Parashewanella spongiae: one gene and its partner. The main gene of each other region encodes a partner of the protein of the gene in region 2 in a complex. Links are inferred from orthologs where the notes say so. Each region holds a gene or a part of one and is shown on either strand. Other genes may lie near its edges. The genes, in order: dnaN and holA.

What was found.
Region 1: the proteins of holA (region 2) and dnaN are in contact, whole or in part, in a cryo-EM structure (PDB 8GIZ), measured with the Escherichia coli proteins. The link is inferred for Parashewanella spongiae from one-to-one orthologs.

Annotation. Positions count from the first base shown.
Region 1 is NZ_CP037952.1:79-16,576, forward strand. What follows is about bases 435-3,375. They hold dnaN (DNA polymerase III subunit beta), read left to right. Parts: upstream 435-1,325; coding sequence 1,326-2,426; downstream 2,427-3,375. Other genes in these bases: dnaA (chromosomal replication initiator protein DnaA), read left to right, coding at 435-1,305; recF (DNA replication/repair protein RecF), read left to right, coding at 2,455-3,375. In the rest of the region: more of dnaA, read left to right, coding at 1-434; more of recF, read left to right, coding at 3,376-3,552; gyrB (DNA topoisomerase (ATP-hydrolyzing) subunit B), read left to right, coding at 3,554-5,971; E2I05_RS00025 (hypothetical protein), read left to right, coding at 6,758-7,690; glyS (glycine--tRNA ligase subunit beta), read right to left, coding at 7,776-9,845; glyQ (glycine--tRNA ligase subunit alpha), read right to left, coding at 9,858-10,802; E2I05_RS00040 (DNA-3-methyladenine glycosylase I), read left to right, coding at 11,108-11,677; E2I05_RS00045 (amidohydrolase family protein), read right to left, coding at 12,215-15,391; E2I05_RS00050 (ubiquitin carboxyl-terminal hydrolase), read right to left, coding at 15,747-16,498. UniProt on the Escherichia coli protein: Confers DNA tethering and processivity to DNA polymerases and other proteins. Acts as a clamp, forming a ring around DNA (a reaction catalyzed by the clamp-loading complex) which diffuses in an ATP-independent manner freely and bidirectionally along dsDNA.
Region 2 is NZ_CP037952.1:1,046,389-1,062,841, forward strand. Bases 1-2,896 are described here. They hold holA (DNA polymerase III subunit delta), read left to right. Parts: upstream 1-882; coding sequence 883-1,911; downstream 1,912-2,896. Other genes in these bases: leuS (leucine--tRNA ligase), read left to right, coding at 1-126; E2I05_RS03790 (LPS-assembly lipoprotein LptE), read left to right, coding at 389-880; nadD (nicotinate-nucleotide adenylyltransferase), read left to right, coding at 1,919-2,545; E2I05_RS03805 (hypothetical protein), read right to left, coding at 2,564-2,896. In the rest of the region: more of E2I05_RS03805, read right to left, coding at 2,897-2,944; E2I05_RS03820 (hypothetical protein), read right to left, coding at 4,713-5,246; E2I05_RS03825 (peptidylprolyl isomerase), read right to left, coding at 5,517-6,125; E2I05_RS03830 (pentatricopeptide repeat-containing protein), read left to right, coding at 6,684-10,460; E2I05_RS03835 (hypothetical protein), read left to right, coding at 11,544-11,858; E2I05_RS03840 (hypothetical protein), read right to left, coding at 11,882-12,151; E2I05_RS03845 (nuclear transport factor 2 family protein), read right to left, coding at 12,190-12,519; E2I05_RS03850 (hypothetical protein), read right to left, coding at 12,554-13,192; E2I05_RS03855 (discoidin domain-containing protein), read left to right, coding at 13,869-15,041; E2I05_RS03865 (ISL3 family transposase), read right to left, coding at 15,288-16,130; E2I05_RS21900 (hypothetical protein), read right to left, coding at 16,082-16,453. UniProt on the Escherichia coli protein: Part of the beta sliding clamp loading complex, which hydrolyzes ATP to load the beta clamp onto primed DNA to form the DNA replication pre-initiation complex.

The DNA of each region.
Region 1 (16,498 bases), 1.0 Mb from region 2 along the record:
AGACCGTTACAAGCTGAAATGGATGGAGAGACATTAGTTCTGTATGCACCTAACCGTTTTGTACTTGACTGGGTGCGTGATAAATACATCAACATTATCAATCAATTTTTAATTGAGCAGCTTGGCAGTAACGCCCCTAAATTACGTTTTGATATTGGCAGTAGACCCACTGCAAAAGTGGCTTCACCTGTGCCGACGACAGTGGGCTTCGAACCAACCCGGTCTAAGCCTAAAAAAAATGCGCCTGCACCACAAGCGGCTGCAAATATTCCAAACCCAAATCATCGTCGTAATATTAATCCAACTTATCAATTTGATAATTTTGTTGAAGGTAAATCGAACCAATTGGGTAAAGCGGCTGCAATGCAGGTGTCTGAAAACCCTGGTGGTGCTTACAATCCATTATTTTTATATGGTGGAACGGGGTTAGGTAAAACCCACTTATTGCATGCGGTCGGTAATGGGATCATTAAAAATAATCCAGACGCGAAAGTCATCTATATGCACTCTGAGCGTTTTGTTCAGGACATGGTTAAGGCCTTACAAAATAACGCCATTGAAGAATTTAAGCGCTATTATCGAAGTGTTGATGCATTATTTATCGATGACATTCAATTTTTTGCCAATAAAGATCGCTCGCAAGAAGAGTTTTTCCATACCTTTAATGCATTATTGGAAGGTAACCATCAGATCATTTTAACTTCAGATCGTTATCCAAAAGAGATAGATGGCGTAGAAGAAAGACTTAAATCACGTTTTGGTTGGGGACTTACAGTTGCGATTGAACCACCAGAATTAGAAACCCGTGTTGCGATTTTAATGCGAAAAGCGGAAGAGAGTAACATCAGTCTGCCTCATGAAGTGGCGTTTTTTATCGCCAAACGTTTGCGTTCAAACGTTCGTGAATTAGAAGGGGCGTTGAACCGAGTGATGGCTAATGCTAATTTCACTGGTCGCCCAATTACTATTGACTTTGTGCGTGAAGCATTACGTGATTTATTGGCTCTGCAAGAAAAATTAGTAACTGTAGATAATATTCAAAAAACAGTCGCTGAATACTACAAAATTAAAATGGCAGATATGTTATCTAAGCGTCGCTCTCGCAGCGTAGCAAGGCCTAGACAGGTCGCCATGGCGCTCGCTAAAGAACTTACTAACCAGAGTTTACCCGAAATAGGGGATGCCTTTGGCGGGCGAGATCATACTACTGTTTTGCATGCTTGTAGAAAAATCGCGCAGTTGCGCGAAGAAAATCATGACATTAAAGAAGATTATGCTAATTTAATTAGAACGTTGTCTTCTTAATAATCAGGGAATTGGACATTATGAAATTTTCTATTGATAGGGATGCCCTATTAAAACCTTTGCAATTAGTGTGTGGAGCAGTAGAAAAAAGAAATAATTCACCTATATTAGCCAATCTTCTGGTCGAAGTAAGTGGTAACTCACTGAAGTTAACAGGTACAGATTTAGAAGTTGAATTGGTTGGTGAAGCAAGTGTAAATGGTGAAGTACAAGAAGACAAAACTACTGTGCCAGCCAAAAAGTTGTTGGATATTGTGAAGTCTTTGCCTGATCAAAGTGAACTGTATGTTGAACAACAAGATAATAAATGGCTGCTACGTTCAGGTCGTAGTCGTTTTAGCTTAGCGACTTTGCCAGCAGATGAATACCCAAACATTGATTCTTTTACAGCTGATATTAATTTTTCATTGGCACAAAGTACATTGCGCTCAGTCATTGACTCGACGCAGTTCTCAATGGCTAACCAAGACGTACGTTATTATCTCAATGGCCTATTGCTTGAAACCGATGGCAGCGTACTGCGAGCTGTTGCGACCGATGGACACCGTTTAGCCCTAAGTCATCGTACAGTTGAAGCTTCTTTACCAGAAAAACAAGTTATCGTACCTCGCAAAGGTGTGGTTGAAATGGTGCGTTTGCTAGATCAAGATGCTCAACAGGTGACGATATCTATTGGTGAGAATGCGATTCGAATTGCAACAGATACTGCTCAATTGACCAGTAAGCTGGTAGATGGACGTTTCCCTGAATATGAGCGTGTACTGCCTAAAGGCGGTGACAAAATTGTTATAGCCAGCCGTAATCAGTTGAAACAAGCTTTACTGCGAGCGTCTATTTTATCCAATGAAAAGTTTCGCGGGGTGCGGATCCAGCTTGAAAATAATTTACTGAAAATTACCGCGAACAATCCAGAGCAAGAAGAAGCGGAAGAAATTATTGATGTTGAGTATGATAACCAAACCTTAGAGATAGGGTTTAACGTGAGCTATTTATTAGACGTGTTGAATCATATCAGTGCTGATGATGTTCGTATCACTTTAATTGATAATAATTCCAGTGCATTAATTGAAAATCACGAAGCAGAAGATTCTATGTATGTGGTTATGCCAATGCGCCTGTAATGCTGTGGATGTCTGCATTGAGTATTAAATGAGTTTAGCTCAACTACAAATTACTTCTTTTAGAAATATTGATTCAGCCCAGTTGCAATTAAGCGGTGGGCTGAATTTGATCTATGGCTTAAATGGAAGCGGAAAAACCAGTTTACTTGAGGCAATATATTTCTTAGGGATGGGACGTTCATTTCGAAGTCATTTGTCTCAGCGGGTGATCAAGAGCGACAGCGATCAACTTACACTTTTTGCTCAACTCAATTTAGATAAAGGTCAGGCTAAATTAGGATTAAGGCGACATCGCAATGGTGATATTGAAGTCCGTTTAGATGGAAATAAATTACAGCGTTTGTCCACCTTAGCCGAAACATTACCTATTCAAGTTATCACCCCCGAAAGCTTTGCTCTGCTTTTTGAAGGCCCAAAAGCAAGACGTCAATTTATCGATTGGGGCGCGTTTCATACTGATCCACAATTTTATTTAGCGTGGAGTAATGTTAGGCGAATATTAAAGCAGCGAAATCAGCTGCTTAAGCGTGAATCCAGTTATCAAGAAATAGAGTATTGGGACCGAGATTTAATTCGTTATACTGAACAAGTGACTGAAATTAGAAATCAGTATGTTCACTCGTTAAATGAGCTATTAACAGGTATAATTGAGAAGTTTTTACCTCAAGTTGAAGTGAAAGTGAGTTTCACCCGAGGCTGGGACAGTAAAACCACGTATTCAGAGCAGTTACAAAGTCAGTATGCTCGCGATATTGCCAGTGGTCACACTGGTAGTGGTGCCCATAAAGCTGATTTACGATTACGGGTTGGTAGCATGCCTGTTCAGGATGCATTATCTCGTGGTCAATTAAAATTACTGGTTTGTGCATTGCGAATAGCTCAAGGTAAATTGCTAAAGCAACAAATTAATAAGCACAGTGTTTATCTGGTGGATGATTTACCGTCAGAGTTAGACGCTGGCCACAGACAGTTATTATTGAAACAGTTAGCAGACACCGGTGCACAACTTTTTGTTACCGCGATTGATCCTGCTGCGATAGTTGATTCGTTACATTGCCCCCCTGACAGGATGTTTCATGTGGAACAGGGAAATGTTACGGTAATTGAACAACCTTTGAGAGAGTAATATGTCAGAGAATAGTTACGATTCTTCGAGTATCAAGGTACTAAAAGGCCTTGATGCAGTACGTAAAAGACCAGGGATGTATATTGGCGATACCGATGATGGCACCGGCTTGCATCACATGGTGTTCGAAGTGGTCGATAACTCTATCGATGAAGCTTTAGCAGGCCATTGTAATGACATCACAATCACCATTCACAGCGACGGCAGTGTTTCTGTTAAAGATGATGGTCGTGGTATTCCAGTTGCAATTCACCCAGAAGAGGGCGTTTCAGCGGCTGAAGTCATCATGACGGTTTTACATGCCGGTGGTAAGTTTGATGATAACTCTTACAAAGTATCTGGTGGCTTACATGGCGTTGGTGTTTCAGTGGTTAATGCCTTATCTGAAAAGCTTCAGCTGACTATCCGTCGTGATGGTCAAGTCTATGAGCAGTTTTATAAGATGGGTGAGCCTCAGGCGCCAATTGCTACTATCGGTGATACGGATAAAACCGGTACAGAAATTCGTTTTTGGCCCAGTGGAGAGACATTCTCTAATCTACTTTTCCACTTTGATATTTTAGCCAAGCGTGTTCGTGAATTATCGTTCTTGAATTCTGGCGTAGGTATCCTTTTATGCGATGAGCGTGAGAATAAAGAAGAATACTTTAAGTATGATGGCGGTATTAGTGCTTTTGTTGATTACCTTAATCGTAATAAAACCACAGTAAACAAAGATGTATTTCATTTCATGCAAGAGCGTGAAGATGGCATTACCGTTGAAGTAGCCATGCAGTGGAATGATGGTTACCAAGAAAATATTTTTTGTTTCACCAATAACATTCCTCAGCGTGATGGTGGTACTCACTTAGCGGGTTTCCGTAGTGCATTAACACGTAATTTGAATAGTTATATGGAGCGTGAAGGCTTCAACAAAAAAGGCAAAACTAACGCCAGCGGTGATGATGCTCGTGAGGGGTTAACAGCGGTAATTTCGGTGAAAGTACCGGATCCAAAATTCAGTTCACAAACCAAAGATAAATTGGTTTCAAGTGAAGTAAAAAGCGCTGTAGAACAAACCATGGGTGAAAAACTGAATGATTATTTATTAGAAAACCCAGCTGACGCTAAATTAATTGTCAGCAAAATCATTGATGCGGCTCGTGCTCGTGAAGCGGCTCGCAAAGCTCGTGAAATGACTCGTCGTAAAGGGGCATTAGATTTAGGTGGCTTGCCGGGTAAATTAGCCGATTGTCAGGAAAAAGATCCTGGTCTATCTGAAATTTACATCGTGGAAGGGGACTCGGCTGGCGGAAGTGCGAAACAAGGCCGAAATCGTAAAAACCAAGCTATTTTGCCGTTGAAAGGTAAAATCCTTAACGTAGAAAAAGCCCGCTTTGATAAAATGCTGTCTTCTCAGGAAGTGGCGACACTTATCACCGCATTAGGTTGTGGTATTGGCCGTGACGAATACGATCCTGATAAAACACGCTACCATAACATCATCATTATGACCGATGCGGACGTGGATGGTTCTCATATCCGTACTTTGCTTTTGACTTTCTTCTTCCGTCAAATGCCAGAACTCATTGAACGTGGTTTTGTTTATATTGCCCAACCACCATTATTTAAAGTGAAAAAAGGTAAACAAGAGCAGTACCTCAAAGATGAGCCTGCGATGACTGAATACCTAACCATGTTGGCATTAGATGGTACGAGTTTATACCCAAGTAAAGGCGTGCCGGGAATTTCAGGTGCACCACTTGAAAAATTAGTAAATCAATATCGTGAAGTTGAAGCTATTATTGCTCGTTTAAATCAACGTTATCCTGAAAATATTACTGATCGCATGCTGTATCAACCAAAAGTTGATGCTCAAATGATGGCAGATGAAGCCAGCATGACTCAGTGGTGTAATGGAATCGTGGAAAACTTAACGGATATTGAAAGTGGTGGGGTCATTTATACGGCCAGTACAGTGCTTGATAATGAACGTAAAGTGTACCTGCCAAGTATTAATGTTCGTAAGCACGGTATTGATACGGTTTATCTTTTCAATAACGACTTCTTCTTATCCAACGATTACCAAGCCATTGCCGATCTTGGGGCTGAAATAAACGGTCTTATTGAAGACGGCGGTTTTGTGCAACGTGGTGAGCGTGTTAAAGAAGTAGATAATTTCATCGACGCACTAAACTGGATTGTTAATGAAGCAAAACGTGGTCTTTATATCCAGCGTTATAAAGGGTTGGGTGAAATGAATCCCGAACAATTATGGGAGACTACCATGGATCCTGATCAGCGTCGTATGTTACAAGTAACCATTGAAGATGCTGTTGGAGCCGATCAGTTGTTTACGACACTGATGGGGGATCAAGTTGAACCTCGTCGTGACTTTATTGAATCAAATGCACTAAACGTTGCTAACTTAGATGTTTAATTGCTAGGGTCTGTTGATCTTTCGTGATTGTTTTTGCAGCGATAAATTGGTTATTTTATGCAAGGCAGAGTTTGTGAGGTTTGGTTATTATCGACATACAAAACTGTCGTTACTTCGTTTCCAAATAAGAAAACGATAACGCAGCACCTTTGATTTAGAAAGAGCGACCAATTTACGCTCTCTCTTTTTTCGATGCTTTTGAGCATTCACTGTTCTGTGTTGTGACCAGCTCACTTAGATGGCTAAGCATCACTGCTCACGCCTTGAACAGATAAATGCTCAAATAGCACAAAATTTAATCCTGAAAGATCAATAGACCCTAGTAAGGAAAGTTGCGGAAGAAAGTATACCGATGAGTTCTCGTCACTCCAGCGCAGGCTGGAAACGAAGTAACGACAGTTTTGTATGACGGTAGTCTAGTGCCTTTGCTTTTTTCTATAAAAACCACTGGATACCAGCTTTCGCTGGTATGACAAATATTGGTGCGCTAGCTCCCTAAGGGACGTGGCGGAAGAATGTATACCAATTTTATCGTCACTCCTGCGAACGCAGGAGTCCAGAGTCTTTGGTTAATTTGGGCACAAGTCGCTGGATACCTGCGTTCGCAGGTATGACAAATTAAGCGTTGAAATTTAAATTGGTATTATTTGAACTGCGACATCCCTAAGAGTTTATTTGATTAAAAAGGAAGCCAAGGCTTCCTTTTTTAATGCCTAAATCAATCAAAAATTAAAATGATTAATAATTAATCTTTTCACCAGTCGTATTATTTGTTGTTTCTATTTAATGGGAATAAAATTAGCTCATAATTTACCCAATAAAGCCGCGTATCCCCTGATGTCTGAATTAATGATCTTTGGTGGAATTAGAAATCGTCAGATCAATCGAGATCAAATCCAACAGTTGCAAGCAAATAAACAGTCTTCTTCCATAGAAAGGTTATGGGATGCATTACTTGATTTTGTTACTCAATCGAATGTTTCTGTTGCAAAATCATTGTGTACTAAAATATTTCACAGTAAAGATTCAAGCGAAAAAATCAAAAGCTTTTTATCATTGCGCTCTTTATCCTATGAGCATTGTCAATCTCAATTTATCATACAGCCCAGTCAAAAACCGAACACAATAAGATTATGTATCACTTCGCTGAATATCAGTCTGGAAGTTGCTATAGAAAGTGATGATGCAGCAAGTCTAATGAATCAAGTTAAAGCTGGGGTGAATGCAGAAGGTAGCTTGAATATTCACAAACAATTCAAGGGAGATATTTCGCGATGGAATTATCATCTTGAGCTGATGAATGGTGACACTGTTGATATTGATAGAAAAAACACGCAACTGACTAATGAGCAAAAAATGGAGCATTGGCAAAGGCTTTCGTTTGGAGAAAGTAAATCCAGTTCCCTTGAATTTTTAGGGAGTCAGTTGTTACCACAGTCAATGGCACTTTGGTCTGTACAGACGGAGCAAATTAATCGTGGAGTGCCAAACTTAACCATTGTTAATAGTGAAGTTGCTGAACAACAATGTAGTATTATCGATTTTGGTGAAGGCGATTTTTGGGTGGAATACTATACCCATAGCGAGGTTGAAGATGAACATCAAGAAAGTGCAAAAATTGGTGCTCTTTGTAAAGAGCTAACTCTGCACAGTGGTTTTTTGGTGACACCTGAGATTGCACTTTGTTGTTTATGGGAGCATAAAGGGATCCCTTTTTAACCCGAGTAGAAAAATAAAAAGGGCAGTTAAGAAAACTTAACCACCCTCGGTATTAATTTTTGTAACACTCTGTTTACTTTGGGAATTATTGCAGCAGTGAAATATCAGCAACGTGTAAGAACTGCTCGCGAAGACGAGTTAATAGCGCTAAACGATTATGCTTAAGCGCCTCATCATCTGCCATTACCATGACATCTTCAAAGAATTGATCCACCGTATTACGTAAACCCGCAAGTAAGTTTAGAGCTTCCGCGTAGTTTCCTGCTGTAAACAACGGAGCCAATTTCGGCTCAAGTGCCACTAATTGCTCTGCCAAAGCTTTTTCAGCGTTCTCGTGAAGTAACTCATGGTTTACTTCATTGCTGACTATAGTTTCAACTTTAGCCAGAATGTTAGAAACACGTTTGTTGGCGGCTGCAAGTGTGGCGGCTTCTTCACGGTTTCTAAATTCAGTTACGGCCGCTATACGGTCATCAAAATCTGCAGGACGGGTTGGTGTACGTGCTAAAACGGCTAAAATAGTATCTACCGAAACGCCTTTATCTTGGTACCAACTGCGGAAGCGAGCCATTAAGAATTGCAGTACATCATCAGCCGTGTTTTCGTTACTTACACTGTCGCCATGTAATGATTGCGCTTTTGCTATTAAATCCACTAAATCTAATGGCAGTTTGTTTTCAACAATAGTGCGCAAAATACCAATGGCAGCACGGCGAAGTGCGAATGGATCCGCCGCGCCTTTTGGTGCTTGGCCAATACCAAAAATACCCACTAGAGTATCGAACTTTTCAGCCAAGGCTACGGCACAAGATACATGAGATTCTGGTACTCGATCACCAGAGAATTTAGGTAAATATTGCTCTGCAATGGCTACCGCTACTGCTTCAGTTTCACCATCAAGGCGAGCATAATGCATGCCCATAGTGCCTTGGGTGTCAGTAAATTCCATGACCATTTCAGTCATTAAGTCTGCTTTTGATAGCAAACCTGCACGAGCAGCATTTTTGGCATCCGCTTTCAGGCTCTCTGCAATATAAGCTGCCATATCACTGATACGATTTACCCGATCTTTTAAAGTGCCCAATTGCTTTTGGAATACGACAGATTCAAGACTTGGTAAACGCTCTTCTAATGATTTTTTCTTATCGGTATTAAAGAAGAACTCAGCATCTGCTAGGCGAGGGCGAATAACTTTTTCGTTACCGGCAATGATTTGTTGCGGATCTTTAGACTCAATATTTGTAACAAAGATAAAGTTTGGTAACAGCTCACCTTGCTTATCAAATACTGGGAAGTATTTTTGATCGCCTTTCATGGTGTAAACTAAGGCTTCAGATGGCACGTTTAAGAAGTCATTCTCAAACTTAGCCGTTAAAACTACTGGCCACTCAACTAAAGACGCTACTTCTTCAAGTAACTCATTTTTTAAGTCAGCGATGCCACCTAATTCAACAGCCGCCTTTTCAGCATCGGTTTTGATGATGGCTTTACGACGTTCAAAGTCCGCCATTACTTTACCTACAGACTTAAGTTGACTGAGGTAATCATCAGCGTGGTTTAATTCAAATTCGCTTTGCCCCATAAAGCGGTGACCACGAATGGTGCGTGCAGAATGAATACCGAGCACTTTACCTTCAATCAGCTCACTGCCGAGTAACATAGTAACGGTATGCACTGGACGAATAAACTGAGTTGAATTGCTGCCCCAACGCATAGGTTTAGGGATAGGTAATTTATCTAAGGCTTTTTGCGTCATATCAGCAATCAATGTGCTGGTGGCTTTACCTTCAACTTTTGCATTGTGTAATAACCATTCGCCTTTATCGGTTTTTAAACGCTCAGCGTCAGCAATCTCAATACCGTTACCACGTGCCCAACCTAAAGCGGCTTTGGTTGGGTTACCGTCGGCATCAAATGCACCAGCAATGGCAGGACCGCGTTTTTCGACAATTTTATCTTGCTGCGCTGTGGCGACGTTTTTAATGTTTAACGCTAAACGGCGAGGGGCGGCATACCACTTGGCTTCACCAAAGCTTAATTCAGCTTTGGTGAGTGCTTCAGTCATATTGGCTAAAAACGATTCAGCTAAAGTACGCAGTGCTTTTGGTGGTAACTCTTCAGTACCAATTTCAATAAGTAAGTTTTCAGTTGTCATTGTTGTTACTCCTTACTTATCTTGTTTATTTTGCTGAGAAGTGGCGTTTACTGTGTCACACATCGGGAAGCCTAATGCTTCACGAGCGGCATAATAGGCTTGCGCAACGCCTTTCGACATAGCACGCACTCGCAGAATATAACGCTGTCTTTCGGTGACTGAAATGGCATGACGCGCATCCAAAAGATTGAAAGCGTGTGATGCTTTCATTACTTGTTCATAAGCTGGAAGTGGCAGAGGCTTTTCAAGTGCAAGTAACTTGTTGCACATTTCTTCACACTTATCAAAAGTAGCAAATAAGAAGTCTACATCTGCATGATCAAAGTTGTACTCTGACTGTTCAACTTCATTTTGGTGGAATACATCACCGTAAGTGATTTTGCCCATAGGACCATCGGTCCAGACGAGATCATAGACGCTATCAACACCTTGTATATACATGGCTAGACGTTCTAGTCCGTAAGTGATTTCACCGGTAACAGGCTTGCATTCTAGGCCTCCAACCTGTTGGAAATAAGTGAACTGACTGACCTCCATGCCGTTCATCCAAACTTCCCAACCAAGTCCCCAAGCGCCCAATGTGGGAGACTCCCAATTATCTTCAACAAAACGAATATCGTGAACTTCAGGGTCAACTCCTAAGGCTTTTAATGAACCTAAATAGAGCTCTTGAATATTATCTGGGGATGGTTTTAGAACCACTTGAAATTGATAATAATGTTGTAGACGGTTTGGATTTTCACCATAACGTCCATCGGTTGGACGACGTGACGGTTGTACGTAAGCGCTACTCATTGGCTCTGGGCCAATAGAGCGTAAAAAAGTCATCGGGTGGAAGGTGCCGGCGCCTACTTCCATATCGAGAGGTTGGATAACAGCGCAACCTTGCTGCGCCCAATATTCTTGCAGAGTTAAAATAAAACCCTGAAAAGTCTTAATGTCGTGTTTGCTGGTCATACCGTCTGCTTACTTCAGGTGTTGAACGTTAAAGGGATCCAAGCTTATTTGTCGTCACTTCAGCCAAGGGCTGGAGTCTAGTGCCTTTTTTATAATCAGAAAAAGTCACTGGATACCAGCCTTCGCTGGTATGACAGCACAATACTGCTTAATGATATTTTAAATACAGAATATACGATTTTTATCGATAAATGATAAAAGCTTCATACACAATTGAAATCGATTATACCTTGTCATTACAGGGTTATGTAGGTTATTTTCTAGCTTTTGCGTCATTAACCAATGAGTAAATAAGGTCTTAAACTATGGAATTAGTCAGATGTGCTTGGGTAAGTAATGATCCTCTTTATCAAGATTATCACGATAATGTTTGGGGACGACCAGTTTATGATCCACTAGAGCTGTTTGCCAAGTTATGTTTAGACGGCCAACAAGCTGGGTTATCTTGGATTACTATTCTGAAGAAACAACAAAATTACTATGACGCATTTGCTAATTTTGATCCTGTAAAAATTGCTAAGTTTGATGAAACCAAAATAGAGGAGCTGCTGCAAAACACTGGCATTGTTCGCAATCGCCTTAAAGTGCAGTCTATTATCCGTAATGCCAAAGGATACTTAAAATATACCGAAGAGGGCGGTGATTTTTCAGAGTTTCTTTGGCGCTTTGTCGGCGGTAGCCCAATCGTTAATAATTTTAAAAATAGCGAAGAATTCCCAACCCAAACGCCAGAATCTGAAGCCATGTCAAAAGCGCTTAAAAAGCTCGGCTTCAACTTTGTTGGACCAACGATTTGTTATGCATTTATGCAGGCAGTAGGGATGGTGGATGATCATCAGTTGAGTTGTCATTGTAGGACAACTCAGCGTAGTTAAATCACTTGTCATTCCTGCAAAGGCAGGAATCTAGTGACTTAAATCTTTTCATTTTTTCTAATGAAACTTCTTTGAAGTTTATAAGATATCGGTACTGCTTAACAAAATTCTAAAGCAAATTTTCCTTTAAAATAATCCATTTCTTTGAAGAACATATTGTGTCTATATTCTTCTTCATTACGTCTATTAGTTTCCGCTTGATTTATTAATGAATATTGAAACTGTTTAGCTCTAAAGTTTGTCGCTGCAACAGTCCCTAAAGGAATAGATAGTTAAGCTATGATTATGGGAACTTCCATATAGTCAACAAAAATTTGCAATGATTTTTTTGTTGGAGAAACAAGAGATAAATCATGATGCAATGCTACGAGAAATATTAAAATTAAACTGGTTATTAGTGGCAACAGTGACCAAAAATAAAACCATGGATAGGTAAATATACTCGTAGCTTCTTTATTTATTTTCAATTGCAAATTCCCTTTACTAAAAAGGATGTTTCACGTGAAACACCCTTTCATTTTCAAATTACATAAAATGTTAAAACTTACTTTCAAAATAGAAAGGTTTACGCTTTGTTTCATCACCGTTCAGTTGGTTCATGGTCTCTGCATTGAACAGTTTACCGTTGACCATGGTGTGGGTGACTTTATCAGTGGTGCGTATGTCTTCGAGTGGGTTACCATCGATAACGATTAAGTCAGCGAGTTTACCAGCTTTGATGCTGCCTATTTGGTGGTCCATTCCGAAGGTTTTTGCTGGGTTAATGGTTGCGGTTCGTAATGCTTCTAAGTTAGTCATACCACCTTGAGCAAACATCCACATTTCCCAGTGTGCTCCTAACCCTTCACGTTGTCCGTGTGCGCCAATGTTGGCTACGATACCTTCGTCAGTGAGCTCTTTCGCAACTTTGGCTACATTGAAGTGATTGTAGTGTTCATCTGGTGCAGTAGTGCGGCGCATGGAGCGAGGAGCTAATATTTCGCTTGGTACGTATTGAGAAAGGCGAGGGTGTTCCCAAACATTGGTTTTATCGTACCAATAATGTTCGCCTGAGATGCCCCCGTAAGCGACAACTAACGTAGGCGTGTAAGCCGTTTGTGAAGCTTTCCAAAATTGCTTCACGTCATTATATATTGATGCAACAGGAAGGGAATGCTCAAGTGTCGTGTGGCCATCGGCGACCATTGATAAATTGTGCTGTAGTAATGAACCTCCTTCAGGTACTACCATCATTTTTAGCTCACGGGCTGCTGCAATCACTTGTTGACGCTGATTACGTCTTGGTTGGTTGTAGCTCTTAACAGAGAAGGCTCCGACTTTTTTTAAGCGTTCTAAATGGAATTTAGCATCTTCAAGTGAATCGACATGCGAAGTATACCCCGGTGCATTTGCACCATATAAAATGGTACCCGTTGAAAAGATCCGCGGGCCTACAATGTTACCGGCTTTTTGTTGTTCACTGGCGGCAAAAATTTCTGTCGTATCATTAGATGGGTCGTGAATACTGGTAACACCTAAGGCAAGACCTGAATATAGCTGCCAGTTCTGCTGTGGAATGATTTCATCTTCTGCTTGTGCCCCATGAGCGTGAGCATCAAATATTCCTGGCATGATTGACTTGCCATTAATCTTAATGACTTTTGCATCATCAGGTATGTGAGTATTTACATCTCCTACTGCGACGATATGATTATCTTTAACTATCACGACACCATTGTTGATGACCTTATCGCCTTCCATGGTGATCACTTGACCGCCAACAAATGCCACTGTTCCACGTGGAACATCTGCCTTTTTAGTGAAACCGATATCAGTTATGATTGGTTTAGAATCTTGGATATCTTGATAATCTGTATCAACTTTTGCTTGGTATAGCTCGGGGCCTAATGTCCAGTAAAGCTGATCACCCTTAGCATTCCAACTAATGCTTTCACCAGCTCGGGTACTTAACTTAGTTACAGGAAGGTTAGTGGCACTTGGACTAATGCGAATGGTTTCTCCGTGTTTCGCAAAAGGGGTGACAAATACTTTAAATCTTTCTGCAAAGGCAAGGTTATTGCCATCTGGTGATACGCGAAATTCAGTGGCATGTTCGCTGGTATAGTGTGTGCGTTTATCATGCCCATTTAAACTGATTGAAGCGAATTCTGGTGTTTTGCCAAAGTCCATAAAGTAAACGCGATCTTTATCCGCACCAAACTGCGGCTGGTAACCGCTTGCTGTGATTTTTGCTGTTTGCTTACCTTTTACATCAACTTTGTACAGCCCTGGTTCTTGTGACCAAGTCGATGGTGTGATGTAACCACCACGGGCTTTGCGGTACACAACGGTTTTACCATCAGGTGAGAAGGTAGGCTCTACGTACTTGCCTGGTTCAGCAGTTAGGACTTTAGGTTTACCACCTTTTGCGGAGATAACTCGAACACTGCCTTGTTTATTGTCGTTCCAAGTAGTGAATACAATGCGTTTGCCATCACGAGACCACTGTGGATAAAGCTCAGATAGGTTGTCATTTAAGCGAGTAAGGCGTTTTTGTTTGCCAGACATTAAGTCTTTTACATAAAGCTTGCCTAATGCTTCAAAAACCACTTTTTTCCCGTTTGGTGAGACTTGTGCCATACGAAGCATTTTTACATCGAAAACATCTTGATCTAAGTTTTGCTTGAATTTAACGGCTGGTTGGATTTGGCGTTGCGTTTTAACACTGAATGGAATGTTGGCGACTTGTTTATCTTCAACATTTAAACGATTAATTTTACCGCCAGCCCAAAAGATAATGTCTTGGCTATTTGGCGTCCAAGCCATGGTTGGGTATACACCATGAATTGCCCACGTTTCTTGCATATCGCGGTCAAGCTTGCCATAGACTTTCGTTTTCTCGCCAGATTTCAAATCAAGAATATATAAAGATGATTGGAAACCATCACGCTTGATATAAGCAAGCTTATTGCCGTCAGGACTAGGCGTTGGGCGAATAGCACCACCTGTACCTGAAAGTAAAACTTCGATATCTCCAGTTTGGGTATCGTAACGCTTAATCTTATAAATACCTTTCACTGAGTCTTTTGAATAGTGGAAGGTTTTACCTGGTGTAGCATCCTGACTGAAATAAATATATCTGCCATCAGGTGAATAGGCTGGTTCGCCTAAGTCTTTTTGATCATTTGGGCGTTCTGTTAATTTAACGCCTTTACCGCCTGCAACATGATAAAGCCAAACTTCTCCAGCACCTAAACTGCGGCTGGATGTAAAGTGCTTACGAGCCACAAGATATTGTGAATCGGGACTCCAAGCTGGACTATTGAGCAGGCGGAAGGTTTCATTGGTAACAGCTCTTGGGTTTGACCCATCAGCGTCCATAACCCAAATATTATCGCCACCATCTTGATCAGAAGTAAATGCGATATATTTACCATCTGGACTATAAACTGGTTGCATCTGCCAAGCGATACCTTCTGCTATGGGTTTAGCTTCACCACCATCAACAGGCATTTGATAAATATCGCCTAAAAGATCAAACACGATATGTTTTCCATCAGGGCTCAGAGAAACGTTCATCCAAGTACCTTGATTAACATTGATATCTACTGTTTGTAGCGGCTGGTTAGTAGGCTTGTTGACCAACCATTTAGATTCATCATCTTTGGCATGAGCAGCATTCAGACTTAAGCTCAATGCAACAGCTGTATAAATTGGGTTGAATTTGGATTGCATTAGGAATTCCCATTCTCGTTATTATTAACTGCGTTGAAATTAACTTGATAGTTATCTCATATCTGGCATTAACAAGAAAGGGGGGCACTTTCAGTAAACCTGAGCTTTGCGTACGAATTCTATAAAAGTGTCATTTAACCTAAATAAATCGGGTTAACTCCCAATTTAACTTTTATTATTGAAGTTAAATACAAAATTAAACAACCCGAGTTCAGCCAACCGATCTATATAGGTTTAAAAAAGATGCACAAAATATTATATACGGTGCAGATAGTTATTTGAAATTTAAGCAACAACAAGGCTGAAACTCGTATAACAAGCTGTATTGTAGAGGTGTGCTTACACAAAACTCAGGTTATTTAATGTTCTTGTTGCATTTATTAGCGTGTCTGGCATAGATTTGAATTTCACCGATTCTGAATTGTGTGTTACAGCTCATGCAAATCAAATTAGGATCAAATGGACGTTGATCTGTGTCTTGTGGATCTGGAGTTAAATATTGTGTGGTGTTAATTTTACTTCCAATTGACGGTTTATTAGGTTTTGATTTTGATTTACTTGTTTCTGGTAAAGCCGTAATACTTTCAGTAATAACGTCTCCAAAGTAACGATGGTTTCTACGTACGACCAGTGGACTAAGCTCTGTTGATGGACGCCAGATTTCGGGTTGTGCATTATCATTATTTTTCTGAGTCGCCAATGGTTGAACTGCAGGTGAAGCCTGTTTAGTTTCATTGGCTTGTGATGGCTTTACATTTGATAGTTTGTGGCCATCATTCAAGGCTGAACTTTGAGGTTGCTGAATATCTGCGGTTATTCGCCCCATTCTTAAAGACTTATGTGATTGATGTTGAGGATGGCTAAGGGAATCTTGAGTATCTTTTTTTGCTTCATATCCGAATGAAATAGGTTCAGGTAAATCATCTGGATTGGGTGCTGGAGCAGAATGCTCAATAGTAGGATCAAACTCAGTGTATGGATCTTTGAATTCTTGTCCATCGTTATAAGTCTTAAGTGATGAAAATGGATCTTTGTGACTATGAACATTAACAGTTTCTACTTGTGCCGGAGGTAAAGCATACACATTATTATCATGGTTTTTGCGCT
Region 2 (16,453 bases):
GCGACTAAAGAGGAAGTTGAAGCATTAGGATTGAGTCATGAACACGTGGCTAAATTTACTGACGGTAATACTATTCGTAAAATCATTTATGTACCGGGTAAGCTACTGAATATTGTTGCGAACTAAAATAGGTTGAAAAGGCGCTTTGATGCTTGATGAAAGGTAATGGATTCAAACTCAAAGCGTTTTGTTTTTCAATCTGTCATACTTAACCTGAGTTCGAGATAATGAAATCTATAATTTAATGTTTTATAGACAATAAGTTTAAATTCAATCTACAGTGTGACTAGCTTCGTCTAGTACAAGGCGAAAATAGCAGCACTGTAGAGGTTTGCTTATCCAGAGTTCAGGTTACTTAATATGTTGATAAAAAAGGATTCGATTACATATGCTTATAAAGCGCATTGGTTTTACCATTATGGCACTGACAATTTTATTCAGTGCTGGATGCGGCTTTAAATTACAAGGCAGCTATTCAATTCCTGATGAGCTACAAACTCTCAGTCTTTCAAGCCAAGATAAATACAGCGAACTCACTCACTTAGTCCGTGAGCGACTGCGTTTAAACAGCATCAATTTGATTGAGCCAAATGATAAGACACCTCGATTAAAACTGATCAAAGATTCTCTTGATCGCACGACGCTTTCACTTTACCCCACAGGTAATGTGGCAGAATATGAACTCATCTATCAAGTTGAATTTACCATCAGCTTTCCAAATCAAGAAGCTCAACTATTTCAAGCTATCATACGACGCGATTACCTCGATGATCCTCGAACATCTTTAGCAAAAAGCCGAGAAATGGCTTTGTTAGTTAAAGAAATGCGATTACAGGCAGCGGATAAAATCATCCAAACGCTTGCCGCATTCGAGCAGTAACCATGCGCGTATATCCGGATCAGATTGCTAGAAATTTAGGTCAACTGAAACAAGTCTATATTTTGTTTGGTGATGATCCATGGTTGATTGATAATTGTAAGCAACAAATTGTCGCTGCGGCTCGACAGCAGGGATTTGATGAGCGTATTCAACTCTACCAAGAAATCGGTTTCAACTGGAGTGATTTAACGTCTGAGTGGCAAGCCCTCAGTTTATTTTCCAGCAAACGAATTATTGAACTGACCCTGCCCGCATCAAAGCCAGAAACTGAAGGCGCCAATACATTTAAAGAGCTCATGACTCAGCCTAATCCTGATGTACTCTTGATTATTCAAGGCCCTAAAGTCACCGCTGAGAAAACGAGTAGCAAATGGTTTAAGACGCTGGACAGCCAAGGTATATACCTGCCTTGTACCACACCTGAAGGCACTCAGTTTCAGCGCTGGCTGGATAACCGGATTAAATTTTTCAAGTTAAAACTGCAACCCGATGCGCGCGCGCTATTGGTGACCTTATATGAAGGTAACCTATTAGCAGCCGATCAAGCACTTCAATTATTACAGCTTTTAGCACCAGATCGTTTAATCGATGCTGAAGAACTTAAGCATTACTTTGAAGATCAATCTCGATTTACTGTATTTCAACTCTGCGATGCTATATTAGCGAACAAGCATAATAAAGCTATGCACATGTTGTCACAGTTAAAAGCTGAAGACATCGCTTTACCAATTATCTTATGGGCGCTATTTAAAGAGCTAAACACATTACTTAAGCTCAAACATGCACAACAAAATCGAGAAAACTTGTCGCCTTTATGGAGCAAACTTAGTATTTGGGATAAACGTAAACCCATTTATCAAGATGCACTAAACCGATTAAGTCTATCTAACATCGAGCATATGCTTTCGATGGCTTCGAATATTGAGCTAAATTTAAAACAATATGGCGTTGAAGACTGGACAGCCATCAGCCATCTCTGTTTATTGTTCGATCCCGTTGCTCATCAATCTTTAGCACATATACAAGAGTGAGCTAATTATGCGGATAGGTATTCTCGGAGGCACGTTTGATCCCATCCATTATGGACATATTTTACCTGCGCTAGAGGTCATGTCTGCTTTAAATTTAGATAAAATATGGTTGATGCCAAACCATATCCCGCCACATAAAAATACCGTTAAAACGAGCTCTCAGCATCGTATGAATATGGTTCAATTAGTGTGTGATCAATACACTGAATTTAAGCTTTGTGATATTGAAATAACTCGTAAAACACCAAGTTACACTGTCACTACAATACAAGAACTGAATGAACAGTTTCCAGAGCATCAATTTACTTTTCTCATGGGAACAGATTCATTGCTTTCATTAGATAAATGGTATCAATGGCAAAAGTTATTTGAACTTTGTGATATAGCTGTAATGCGCCGCCCAGATTATCCTCATAAGAAGATATCAAATCTCAATTTTTTAGATAATCACCAATTTACTCACTGCATTGAGTCAGTAAAAAATAAAAAGGGAAGGCTATTTGATATAGAAGTTAAACCACAAAACATTTCTTCAACAGTTCTAAGGCGTAAAATAGTGGAGCAAAACTCCATAAAAAAAATGACACCAACTTATGTGCAAAACTACATTAAAAATAATTATTTATACAGGTAAGCGTTAATGTTCAACTAACTACGAATAGCCATGTTCTTTGAAAAACTTTTGAAAGTAAGCATCATTTTTTTCTTGTATTTTTTGTAAACCTAACTTTCTTTGTTCCATGATTTGATTATATTCAGCTTTCGTTACCAAGTTTTGCGTTGTTTTAGCTGTTGATTTTTCACCATTGGAATTAAAAAGCAAAGAAAAAAAGTGTTTCCATCCGCTACTATGAACTGCAGTCTCTTTCGTCTCTTCTACTCTTGTGTGACACTGGTAACTATTAGGATCTTGTTTACCTGCTTGGCCTATTGTTAAAATAGGGTTCATTTCTATTGGCTCGGAATAACCTGTTCCACCATAATTATTTCTGACGACTTCGCTTGATTGACTAGTACCATTTAAACCTGACATTTGAAATATCTTCTTGATGAAAACAAACTATAAAATAATCTATAAAATCATTAAGAACCAGTAAATTAATTTTTATAATCTTATCAATTACAGTAATGAATTCTCCATTCTGATAGTGTTATCGTCTCCATTTTTTGGTAGTTAGTACTTAGTCCATACTATTAATTACAGTTATTAGAACTAATTCTAAAAACGGCTAATGTACCACTCTGCAAGTTCAGCAAAATGCTCATTAACAGCATCAACATGAGTCAACATGTTCCTGTGAACATAATCATGTAAGCTCCTATTATTCCTAGACAATAACGTATATTTGCATGCTCTAGACCGCATTCTTTCATGGTTGCTTTTACATCATTTGGGTTACCTAACACGGTATCGTTTTGCGCAGCAATAAACCAACACGGCGGCCATTGAGTGCCTGAACCTAAAAACATCAGTTGAACGCTGAGTATACGAGTAACTGTTTGAGCAATACGATGATTTTATTATCATGTTTTTCACCCAATGAGTGAAATGCTCTACGCTCACAAGCTTGCTAAAATGACTGCTATCTGCGTTGTAACTTTTGCAAGTAGAATAACGACTTGCTGCAAGCTACGCCTTACTATCAGCCATTTTTTCTACGCTTGAGAACGCAGTCAACTGATGTTTCTAGACTGAAGGATACGATCATGCTTGTCGAAGATTTTATCATTTATGTTTACTGTTTAGTTGATGATTTTTACCAGAAAGAAATAACCATTCCTTTAAGAACTCGTGGGAGGGAGCCTAAACTCACTGATCCTGAAGTAATTACAATGGAAATTGTTGGTGAGTGGAGTGGACATCATACAGATAAAGGAATTTGGGAGTATTTCAAGGGATATTGGCTGCCCTTATTTCCCAATTTACCTGCTCGTTCACATTTTGTCAGACAAGCAAGTAACCTTTGGAAAGTAAAGCAACTATTTCATCAATATTTATGCCATCAACTCAGAGCCGATACTTGTAATGTTCATTTGATTGATGGATTTCCCATTGAGCTTTGTAAGCTCACCCGTGTCAGAAAGTGCAAAAGCTTTAAAGGATATGCAAATTATGGCTACTGTGCCTCTAAGAGTATGAGATACTACGGTTTTCATGGGCATCTACTTGTTGATGAAAGAGGCATTCCAGTAGAGTTCACTTTAACTGCCGAAAATGTTGACGAACGTGATGCCGCTTAAGAAATTATCAATAATATCAAAGGCCTTTTAATTGGTGATAAAGGGCTTATTAGACCAATACTCAATGAAGACTGTCTTCAAGCTGACATTGATTTACAAACACCGTTTCGAAAAAATATGAAAGATATTCGTCTTAAATGGGCAGTAAAGCTATTAATGAATGTACGTAGAAGGGTTGAAACCCCCATAGGAGAACTTGTTATATATTTTGGTATTGAGCATGTTAACTGCCGAGACTTGTGACACTTGACCAGCCGAATGGGAAGAAAGATGCAGGGATTAACTATTGGTGCTTATCTCAATCTTGAGTTTGGTAGAGATGCAATGAAATTTGAGGGAATGTTGGCAGTCTAACTGCGCCACTGAACCTTTCAAACGTCCGTCATTCCCGCATGTTGTAAGCGGGAATCTAGTGCCTTTTTGCTCTAAAAAAGAAAAGACGCTGGATTCCTGCCTTCGCAGGAATGACGATGTAAGCAATTTCAATGAGTTATAAAATTCACACATCAGGTTAAAATAAATAGTGGAATACAACTACAAAAATGTGGATGCAAAAATTCTCAATTTCCATCTGTTTCTGAACACTCCGGATCCTCATGCCCATTAGCTCGGTAATTAACACCAAGGTTACCGACAAATTTAATTTGAGATAAGTCGCTGGCTTGCAACACACCTTTAGAGTGTTCAACATCAGATTTTTCTCTTCCCAACAAAAAAGATATCAACTCTGAATCTTCAGGTGGTAATTGAAATTTACCTTCTATTTGAGGCTCAGGAACCGTGTATTTGGCGGCATAATACACTGGCTTGGGATCTTCTATATCTTTTTTACTTTCAAAAAGAGCACTGATCCGACTAAAAAAGTGGAAAAATGATCCACCAACACCTACGAAAAAACTGTTATTTGTTTCAATTGCATTATTTGATAAATCTGAAGGCGGCTCATCTGAAACAGTATATGTTTCTAATAGTAATTCATTATTTTCACTCAATTTTGCAGGATACGGTACCCATCGTATCTCATTGATTTTTTCATAATTAGTTTGTTGATAACAAGGATCGTTCGTCCCCTCTCTTGTTACGGCTACAGCCATCTTTATCACCATAAAATGAAAAAAGTAAAAACAATGATATTCTATTAAAATATCAGTCAACAATTAATTATATTTAATAAAATCAGATGATAATAAAGTTAAAATTGATAAGCAGAAAACTTTTTTTGTTATCTCTGTAAGCTAGAAGGCGTAGTTGACCTCTAGACAAGCATAGTGTGCATTACAGTTTGATAATCAAACTGTAATGACACAACATATCAAGTCGTAAAGTACGCAGAGATTGAGTGTTTCAAGCTATAAAATCTCAAATCATTGGCATTGCTTTTCAGTAACCGTATTTATCACTACATCTGTTACTGGTACATGGCTAAACCCGTTACTTGTATGAATATCAACGATATTTATTTGGTCTACTACCTCTATTCCTGAAGTCACTTTTCCAAATACAGCGTGCCCAGGAAATGAACCGGAATAGTCTAAATTGGTGTTATCAATAACATTGATAAAAAATTGCGAAGTCCCAGAATCAGGGTTGTTCGTTCTTGCCATAGATAAAGTACCACGGACATTACTCAGACCTACATTGGCCTCATTTTTAATTGGGTCTTTACCTTTTTTAGCCACTAAACCTGATGTAAAACCACCCGTTTGGTTAACAAAATTATGCACAATCCTATGGAATATTACTCCATCGTAAAAGCCTTCATTAGCATAGGATTCAAAGTTTTTTCCTGTAATTGGAGTATTTGTTAAATCGATTGCTACTTCAAACTCACCCAATGTTGTATCAAAAAGATAACATTTATCACTTGCCAATACAGGTACAGGCTTAGGAATTGGTGCAGGTGTCGACTTTGAGTCATCAGAACCACAGGCAGCTAACAAAAACGGAAACATTAATACTACGGCTTTTTTCATTTAATATCCCTACTCATTAATTCAAGGAAGAAAAGGCAGCCACTGTTTTATTTAGTATTAATTTATAATGCAATGGCAATTGAGCCGTTTACTTGTCAAGTAGGCTAATAACTGTTTTTTGTACGGTTTTTTAATGAACTTTATTCAACCTAGAAATGCAGTCGGGTAATAAAGTTTCATCCTTAATCATACTTTAGCCTTGATTCGTACGTTTAAACTTTAGCTGTCGAATGTCTAAAGTTTCATACTGATTCGCCCTTAAAGGCATTTTTACAAGATAAATGAAGTAATAAAGTATCATACAGAACGAAATACGTTATTGGGCGGAAACGCGCCAGCATCTCAAGCTAGCAAGGTTTTGGATAAAACCAATTTACGCACAATTACATTATTTTTTGAGTCTGAGATACAACGATGAGCTACCAAACGGCTCCCCTGTGCGGTGGATATTTTTTTGTTATACATTTATAGAATGCCTTAAAGCTGAATATTTTTGTATTTATCTTTTCAGTGCGTTATTTCTTAGCTTGTTAATTCACTCACTTATTGAGTAATGTGATGGCGACAGTGCGCACTCCTGCTGAGCAACAATCAATATATAAATTCATGCTTAAAAGTCTCCAAGAATACCCAAGCGAAGCCGTATCCTATCTAAACTTTGAGGTTTCAAGGTTTGATGATAATGAAGAGTTACAACAGGGTTATCAAAGATTAAGCAAAACCGGTAGACAAAATCTGTATGATTTTTTTAACAATAAATCATCGTCGACTCGCTCTAACTCTCGTACACGAGAGGCTCATCATCGTAAGAAGCCAAGGAATGAATACCGAAGTTTTGCAACTGAGCCCCACTCCATTACTCCAAAATCGAGCACTCAGTATCCCAAGCAAATACAGCAACCACCTTCCTCCCCTAATTCCTTTTTTACTCAAACCAGTGGGCTTATTCACTCTTGGAAACTTAAACAGAAAAGCAAAAATAAACTTGGTATTGAGTTAAATGCATTAATTAGTCGTTGCACTAAACTTTCGCAGCTTATTGAAATTATTCACACCCTAAAAAACGACAAACAGGTCATGGAAACATCATGGGACATAAGGTTAATCCATAAACTGTTACACAAAGCGGCCGAGTTTTCTAGCAGCCATTCATCTAATTTCGACGGTGTTTTTAGTGACATAATACGATTTAAATCGTCCTATGAATCGAAAACATGCATACTATTATTGAAATTAATTAAGTTAAATTTAAATTTTTCAGATGGCAAGAAATTGGTACTAGGCAACGCAGCTGAAGTCAGCGTAATTCAACAATGGGGCATCAAGCCTAATGTTGCCATTTACAGCGCATTTATCACGGTATGCGCTAAAACTGGCCAGTTTGATAGTGCTTGGCAACTGGTGTGTGGTGATAACCCCGTGATGGCACCTCATCTACCACTAAAGGCAGATTCAATCACCTGCCTGAATTTGCTGACGGCCTGCGCTGAAGCGGGGCGTTATGCAGAAGCCAAAACATTGGTGTTGGGCGATGGCGATACAGATACAACCAGCTTAATGCAACAATGGGGCATCAAGGCTGATGTTGCCATTTACAATGCCTTTATCACGGTATGCGCTAAAACTGGCCAGTTTGATAGTGCTTGGCAACTGGTGCGTGGTGATAAGCCCGTGATGGCACCTCATTTGCCACTAAAGGCAGATTCAATCACCTGCATGAATTTGCTGGCTGCTTGCGCTGAAGCGGGGCGTTATGCAGAAGCCAAATCATTGGTGTTGGGCGATGGTGATACAAATACAGATACAGCCAGCTTAATGCAACAATGGGGCATCAAGCCTGATGTTGCCATTTACAATGCCTTTATCACGGTATGCGCTAAAACGAGCCAGTTTGATAGTGCTTGGCAACTGGTGTGTGGTGATAAGCCCGTGATGGCACCTTATTTGCCATTAAAAGTCAATCAAATCACCTGCCTGAATTTGCTGACGGCTTGCGCTGAGACGGGGCGTTATGCAGAAGCCAAATCATTGCTGTTGAGCGATGGCGATACAGATACAGATACAGATACAGCCAGCTTAATGCAACAATGGGGCATCAAGCCTAATGTTGCCATTTACAATGCCTTTATCACGGTATGCGCTAAAACGGGCCAGTTTGATAGTGCTTGGCAACTGGTGTGTGGTGATAAGCCCGTGATGGCACCTCATTTACCACTAAAAGCAGATTTAATTACCTGCATAAATTTGCTGGCTGCCTGCGCTGAAATGGAGCGTTATGCAGAAGCCAAATCATTGGTGTTGGGCGATTGCGATACAGATACAGCCAGCTTAATGAAACTATGGGGCATCAATCCTGATGTTGCCATTTACAATGCTTTTATCACGGTATGCGCTAAAACTGGCCAGTTTTATAGTGCTTGGCAACTGGTGTGTGGTGATAAGCTCGTGATGGCACCTCACTTATCATTAAAATCCAATCAAGTCACTTGCATAAATTTGTTGACGGCCTGCGCTGAAGCGGGGCGTTATGAAGAAGCCAAATTATTGGTGTTGGGCGGTGGGGATACAGATACAGCCAGCTTTATGCAACAATGGGACATCAAGCCTAATGTTGCCATTTACAGCGCCTTTATCACGGTATGCGCTAAAACGGGTCAGTTTGAGAGTGCTTGGCAACTGGTGTGTGGTGATAAGCCTGTGATGGCACCTCATCTACCACTAAAGGCAGATTCAATCACCTGCACGAATTTGCTGGTTGCCTGCGCTGAAGCGGGGCGTTATGCAGAAGCCAAATCATTAGTGTTGGGCGATACCGCTACAGCCAGCTTAATGCTGCAGTGGGGCATTAAGCCTAATGTTGCCATTTACAGCACCTTTATCTCGGTATGCGCTAAAACTGGCCAGTTTTATAGTGCTTGGCAACTGGTGTGTGGTGATAAGTCTGTGATGGCACCTCATCTACCACTAAAGGCAGATTCAATCACCTGCACGAATTTGCTGGTTGCCTGCGCTGAAGCGGGGCGTTATGCAGAAGCCAAATCATTAGTGTTGGGCGATACCGCTACAGCCAGCTTAATGCTGCAGTGGGGCATTAAGCCTAATGTTGCCATTTACAGCACCTTTATCTCGGTATGCGCTAAAACAGGCCAGTTTGATAGTGCTTGGCAACTGGTGTGTGGTAATAAGCCCTTGATGGCACCTCATCTATCACTAAAGGCAGATTCAATCACCTGCCTGAATTTGCTGACGGCCTGCGCTGAAACGGGGCGTTATGCAGAAGCCAAATCATTAGTGTTGGGCGATACCGCTACAGCCAGCTTAATGCTGCAGTGGGGCATTAAGCCTAATGTTGCCATTTACAGCACCTTTATCTCGGTATGCGCTAAAACAGGCCAGTTTGATAGTGCTTGGCAACTGGTGTGTGGTAATAAGCCCGTGATGGCACCTCATCTACCACTAAAGGCAGATTCAATCACCTGCCTGAATTTGCTGACGGCCTGCGCTGAAACGGAGCGTTATGCAGAAGCCAAATCATTGGTGTTGGGCGATGGCGATATAGCTACAGACAGCTTAATGCAGCAGTGGGGCATCGAGCCTAATGTTGCCATTTACAGCGGCTTTATCAAGGTATGCGCTAAAACGGGCCAATTTGATAGTGCTTGGCAACTGGTGTGTGGTGATAAGCCCGTGATGGCACCTCATTTGCCACTAAAGACAGACTCAATCACCTGCATGAATTTGCTGACGGCCTGCGCTGAGACGGGGCGTTATGCAGAAGCCAAATCATTGGTATTGGGCGATACAGATACAGCCAGCTTAATGCAGCATTGGGGCATCCAGCCTGATGTTGCCATTTACAATGCTTTTATTAAAGTATGTATTAAGGCTAAGGAATTAGACACTGGAATATGGTATTTAGAAAAAATAATGAACAAGTGCAACATGAGTACTCTTTCACAAATGCATGCTCAACTTGCGCCGCTTGAAAAAGATAATTTCGCAAGCATGATTGATAAAGGGATAACACAAGGAATATATAAAAAAAATGTTGGCTTAATGAATCAATGTATCGATTTACATATGGATAAAATCTTCGAAGAACATTCAGGCAATGATACACATATTCGAGGTGTTCCATTAGCTTTCGCAAAACTATTATTTTGTTACCACAAACAAAACAATGAACCCAACATAACATCGATCATAACTGGATACCATGGCAATAATACGTTAAAAAATGGAATGATAAGTTTTCTCAAAGATGAATTTGGACTTGAGTTTATCGAGGATAAATTCAACTCAGGAATGATAGTATTGAGCGAGTCTAGCCATTAACTTGATACTAGCGAGCACACTTTTTAGTATGATCACATCATAAAATGAACATCATAAAACAACGACAATATTATAATGTTAACTGCATTTTGTTTAACCTGAATAAGTACCTGTCGATAAGTTCTTTGATAATTATTGTGTTCAGGTTTAGTGCTATACAAGACGCAATGTAGGGCGCATAGCCGTAGCTATGTAACCGAAGTTGCAACACTGTAGAGTGCTGAAAGTGCTGAAAGTGCTGAAAGTGCTGAAACTGGGCACTAGAAAATCTTAAGAAACTTATGGTCAGGTACTTAAATCGGTTGGGAGCGTTCATATACGCAGAAAAAATTACTGATAGCAAGGCATGAACAGTAGCAAGTAGTGGTTACCGACATACAAAACTGTCGTTATTTCGTTTCTACTTGCAAAATTTATAACGCAGCTAGCGGTGATTTTGGCAAGTATATGAATGTTCAGCACTCACCTGATAGGTGAATTCGGGTTGTTTAACTTTGTATTTTATACCATTTACAGTAATTAATCTCTCACTCAGCAAGAGCTAAAGGGTTTCAGTGCAAGGCACAAGCTCGAAGTACTATATTCCCTACGGCTGCCATACAAAACTGGCGTTCAACACACTTCGTACTTTTGTCCGGATAATTCAAGTGCTTGTAACGCAGTAATGGAACCCTTTAGCCTTGCCCTTCGGGAGCTTGTATGTGTCCAAATTACTACGCAAAACTGTCTCAACGTAGCAATGTAATAACGACAGTTTTGTATGTCGGTAATAACTATGTCTTCATCAATTTCACTTGTACTTTTAACTCATACATACGTCTGAGCTGGGAATTTAATTACTGTAATTGGTCTTACTTCTCAAAATTGTCTTGACGTAGCAATGTAATAACGACAGTTTTGTATGCTGGTAACAACTATGTCTTCATCAATTTCGATTGCACTTTGAGCACATACATAGCTCTGAGTTGAGCATTTAATTACTGTAATTGGTATAACTTCAATAAATGAAAGTTAAATTGTGCATTCAACCGATTTATTTAGGTTTAAGGAAAGGTTTGGGCTTATAACTAATTAGAGGTGTTTATGCTTTTTACAAAATTTGTTAACCCTATACAGGCAACCTACTCACTAACTACTGCAGGGGTTAAATTAAATGTAATACAAACTGATGAAGTTACACAAATTCAACAAACTCTTTCAGCCTCGTCAGGGAAAAATAGTAAACTTGTAGTCCCATTAAAATTATGCCCAGAAAGTCAAACCTGCGGTGGGGTTAGAGATTTCGAAATCTCTTTATTTAATAATGGCAAAGAAATTCGACGAGCGGGTGCTAATAAACTAAATGATCCTTTCTTAAAAAAAATTTATGAACAGTTATTAAAATTCTTCAATCAATAGTAAATACAGAACTAAAATAAGTACTAACCATCATCTGAATCACCGTCATTTTGTTTATTCTTTCGCTGTTCTATTTTGGCCTTTTCAACATTTTTAAATGTTGGAGGTGGTATTGGAAATATTGAAATAAGCGGAAAAATAGCAAGCATAAGAAAAGCTGCTTTTGGCATTCCTTTTGCCCATTTGACTATTTTTAGTAAACTCCAAATGCCAATGATAAATAGCAACGAGTCTGCAAAAATATATAGTATTCCAAGCTCTGCAATTGCTGAAATTAAGTTATCTATACCCACATCAATTAATCCGTTATATGGATATAAATGGGGCTAATTCAATTCAATTCAATCGGGTATATTGAAATTGTCGCACTTGGTTCCTTGATGATAAGCTCATCTTCACCACGTTTAAAAGCAGATTGGTAAACCAGCATCACACTATCATTTGAAAGAACTCGACCTTCAAAGCTCGAAGTCTTAACGATGAATGTTGACTCATCTGGTAATCGATTCAAAACCTCAGTTTTACCAAATCGTGCACCAGTGCTTGCAACCTCAATAAAATCATCGGCAATGAGTGTATTCAACTTAGATTTGGATGCTCTAACCTTTTCAGTAAACAAAGACTTTTCAAGTTGAATGATGTTGTCTGTAATATCTAGCAAATTTAAGTCTACCTTACTTAATCTATATATAACTTCAGGAAGAAAGAGATTTGATCATTTTTTTCAGACAGTAAACTGGAAAATAAAAAATAGATGTGATTGTGTTTTTGGGTAAAACCTTTTCTGACATCGACTTTTTAATCTCATGTGCTTCAACTCTTATGTCAATGGCAAAATTATCGTCTTTCTCATTTTGTTTTGCGTATAAGATTTCTCTATCTAATTGAGAGTAATACTCTCTTCTTAGTTCGCTCGAATTATGAGGATCTTCTGCCATTAATAATATATTTATTTGATGTTGGAGTAGTCCTTCGAGATAAAAGAGATGGCTAATTTTTAAGTTGGCAAAGTCTCCCCAACGTACCTGAACTTTTATACGTGTGCGATTCAAGCCATCTCTTGCAAACTTAAGCTGCTCTGTCCTAACGTTATAGCGCAAAACTAATTGTTCAAATGCACCTCGACTCCTAGAAAACTCGCTGTAGTTTGAGTACGGACGTCTTAAGTCTAATAAAGCATACTCGTATTGATACAAAGCAACCAAAAATTCCTCAACGATTTCTAAGTTCATTTTTGTTCGCCAAGTATTAATCCCGCGGAATGCAACAATAGCTGTAACCCAAGTCCCTATTACTCCAGATAAAGCTGCAAGCTCTTTGATTGTTAAAGACATACAACCTAATATTAATAAATATAATCCTAATAACTTACTCTTATTTGATGATTATTTCTAGCCTCTACCGACTATGGAACTATTTTGGTATTTTTAATCAGGTGTATAAGATAATTACTAAAAATGTAAATGTTATTCAACATACCAGCCACAACAATAAAAACAATTAGATTAACTACTCTAAAGCAATAAACCATTAGAGTAATTGACTTATTAATACATTTATTAAACTGCAAATAGAATATTAACTCAAAGAGTCTTAACGCATACAATTAAAATAAAATATTAGAGTTAAAACTTAATTTCAACAGATACACGAGAATACAAAATCATACAACACGAAAACACAAAAACAACTGCAAAATCAACACGCCACAACCGAGAATGTCATTATCAAACCTTACTCAAAATCAATGTTTAAACATAATTTCAACTAATTACTAAAAATTCTTAATCAATTTAAGTATAACATATAGCAAAAAATAATTAGAGTTATCGCACTCTTATAACCAATTAAAAACAATCAGCTTTAAATATTAATTTAATAAATTAACCCAACAAATCATCTGATATGTATATATTTTCACACTGGTACAATATCATTAAATTTAGCTTAACATTATCATTGTTAATAACAGATATTGTTTAACAATAATTAGAAACATACGAGGGAATTATGAAGTTACATAGTTATTTAATTATCACTTCCAGCCTATTTATGGCAACTGCAGTTGCAGCTGAAACCATCGAACCAGATGATTTTTATAAAACTTCTGGTTGTTATCGATTTTATGATCAAAACACCAAAACCGTCACACTTAATGGTACAGATAATGTAAATACAAAATTTACCTGTTTAAGTGCTGATGATTTAACTGGATTGCCCGAGCCCCTTATTGACTTTCACGCACTTAACAGGGGAGTGACGGTATTACATTCAAATGAAGGTACTTCAAGTGAGCGTATGGTCTTTATGAGACAAGGGAGTGTAAACTCCCCACTACAAAGCGATGACTTAATCTTTGGACAGTTATTTAACAGTGACGGTGCAAATACTAAAGTAAACTCTAATGTCTTAATGTCAGCGAATATTTATAATGACGGACATAATTCTGCCGAGTTATTCATATCCGCAGAAAACAACGACCGAACTTCTAGTATAGCTGAACTTGTGTTTTATAATTCAGAACACCATGGCTCAGACTCAACCACCTCTGTTGATTTTAGAGATTTTATTGCAAAGCCAGAGCAACTTGCTCGTGAAGCGAATAATTTTTATATTCCGCTAATAAACACTTATAACACTAAATACGCCAATATCTTTACCCCAACAGTAGCCAACCTTAAATATCCACCTCTGCCAGTTGAAGTTGAACCAGAGCCTGAGCCAAAACCTGAAGTACAACCAATCGCACCAAAACCTGAAGAGCCAACAGCAATAAGGCCTTCTGGTCGTGTTAATTTAGCCTTAAACAAGCCTGTCACTTCATCAAATAGTTACAATAGAGCTGAGCCACCTGAGAATGCGGTTGATGGCTCCGATCATACTCGATGGCTTGCTGCTGGTGGACACCATGGAAAGTACCTGACCGTTGATCTTGAAGATAAATATTGGGTATCTAGAATCGTTTTTACCACAGGGGAGTTCCATAAATTTTACAGTCAGATGCAAGGGGCTGTTAACTATACTATCGAATATTGGGATGGTGAAAAATGGAATTTACTATTTAAGAGAAACGGATATAAGAGTCCAAGTCAATCTATTGAGTTCAAGCCAGTTATCGCCTCTAAGATCAAATTTTCTTCACCCGATTATTGGGTAAGATTACACGAAATTTCTGTATATTAACTTGAATTAATCGAATTAAAAAAGAGCAACTACTGTGTTGCTCTTTTTTTGTTTGCCCAGCGAAGCTGGCAAACCCGACAGGCAGAAAGAAGCCTGTACCACCCAGACTGAGGGGAAGATAATCCGAGTGGCAAGGGCGTTGTTGGCTAACGGCAAGGTCTGAAGGAAGCCATAGGAAGTTAGAGGTACACAGCGAAAGCGAACCTGATTCGGCATGATAGGGAGGTAAGCGTGCGAAATAGCGGTTCATCCGGTTAATGAATACTTGGCTTCATGGCTTGCTTTTATTTTTAGCTCAAAAAACTCCCAATCTCGATATCCATAAGCAATCTTAGATAATGTTTTTGTACGGTTATTGACTCCTTCGACTTTGCCGCTTGTCATTTTTTCATCGTAATAAGCCAGTATTCCTTGCTTGTGTTTGATTAGGATCTTGGCAAAGCTTTGCAGCAGAGTAATCTCTGAGTCTTGCGCTTGTTCAACCCAATCATCAAGCCACGCTTCCCCTAGCTCTTTTGTTGGTTGAGTCCACAGTTGCCTGAGCTTTTCTTTGAAATAATAGACCGTTGCTAATGGTTGATTAGCCTCAAGTGCTTGCTTTAACTTGTCTGCCCCTTTTTCACTTAAGTTTTCTGGATTTCTGAGTAAAAGCCATCGTGTGTTTTTCAGAAATTGAGCGTCATCTTTTGACTCCATTTCATTTTGTATTTTTCGCCGAAACTGACTCAACCTCTCATTGAACCTTTTGACTACGTGGAATCGGTCTATGACTAAACTGGCTTGAGGTGCATGCTTCTTTACCGATGAAATGTAGGCTGGCCCCATGTCAGTTGCAACCGCGACTATAGGTTGCTTGCAGCGATTCTTTCGTTCCCAAAACCCATCAAGGCTAGCCGCTTTCTTTCCTTTTTCGGTGTAGATAACTGCACTGGTTTTCATATCAATAACGACTGTCATAAAGCCTGATTTAGAACCACAGTAAATTTCATCAATACCAATATAGGTAACGTTTTTGTAATTTGGTTTTTGATAGCGCTTTTTTAGATGCCTTTTTGAATGGCTTTGATGCAATCCCAACCAACATTGCAAAGCTTCGCTATCGAGCTAATGGTCATTTTTTCAATTGATAATAACAGTACATATCTCTCGAAGGCTTTGATGTAACGGACTTTAGGCCGTGGAATGAACTTCAGTGGTAAATACTGGATTACTTTGCAAATCGTACATTGAATACGCTGATGTAATATTCGGATTAACGTTTTCTTGATGCCTATTGGAGGGCCTATAAACTCACGTTTTTTGGTTCCTTTCTTGATCACTTTCCGACTTTGGCAATCAGAGCATTTCATTCGGTGGTTATGGGCAATGTTAAAGATCGTTGAACCATTTTCATATTTGGAAGATAAGTAATG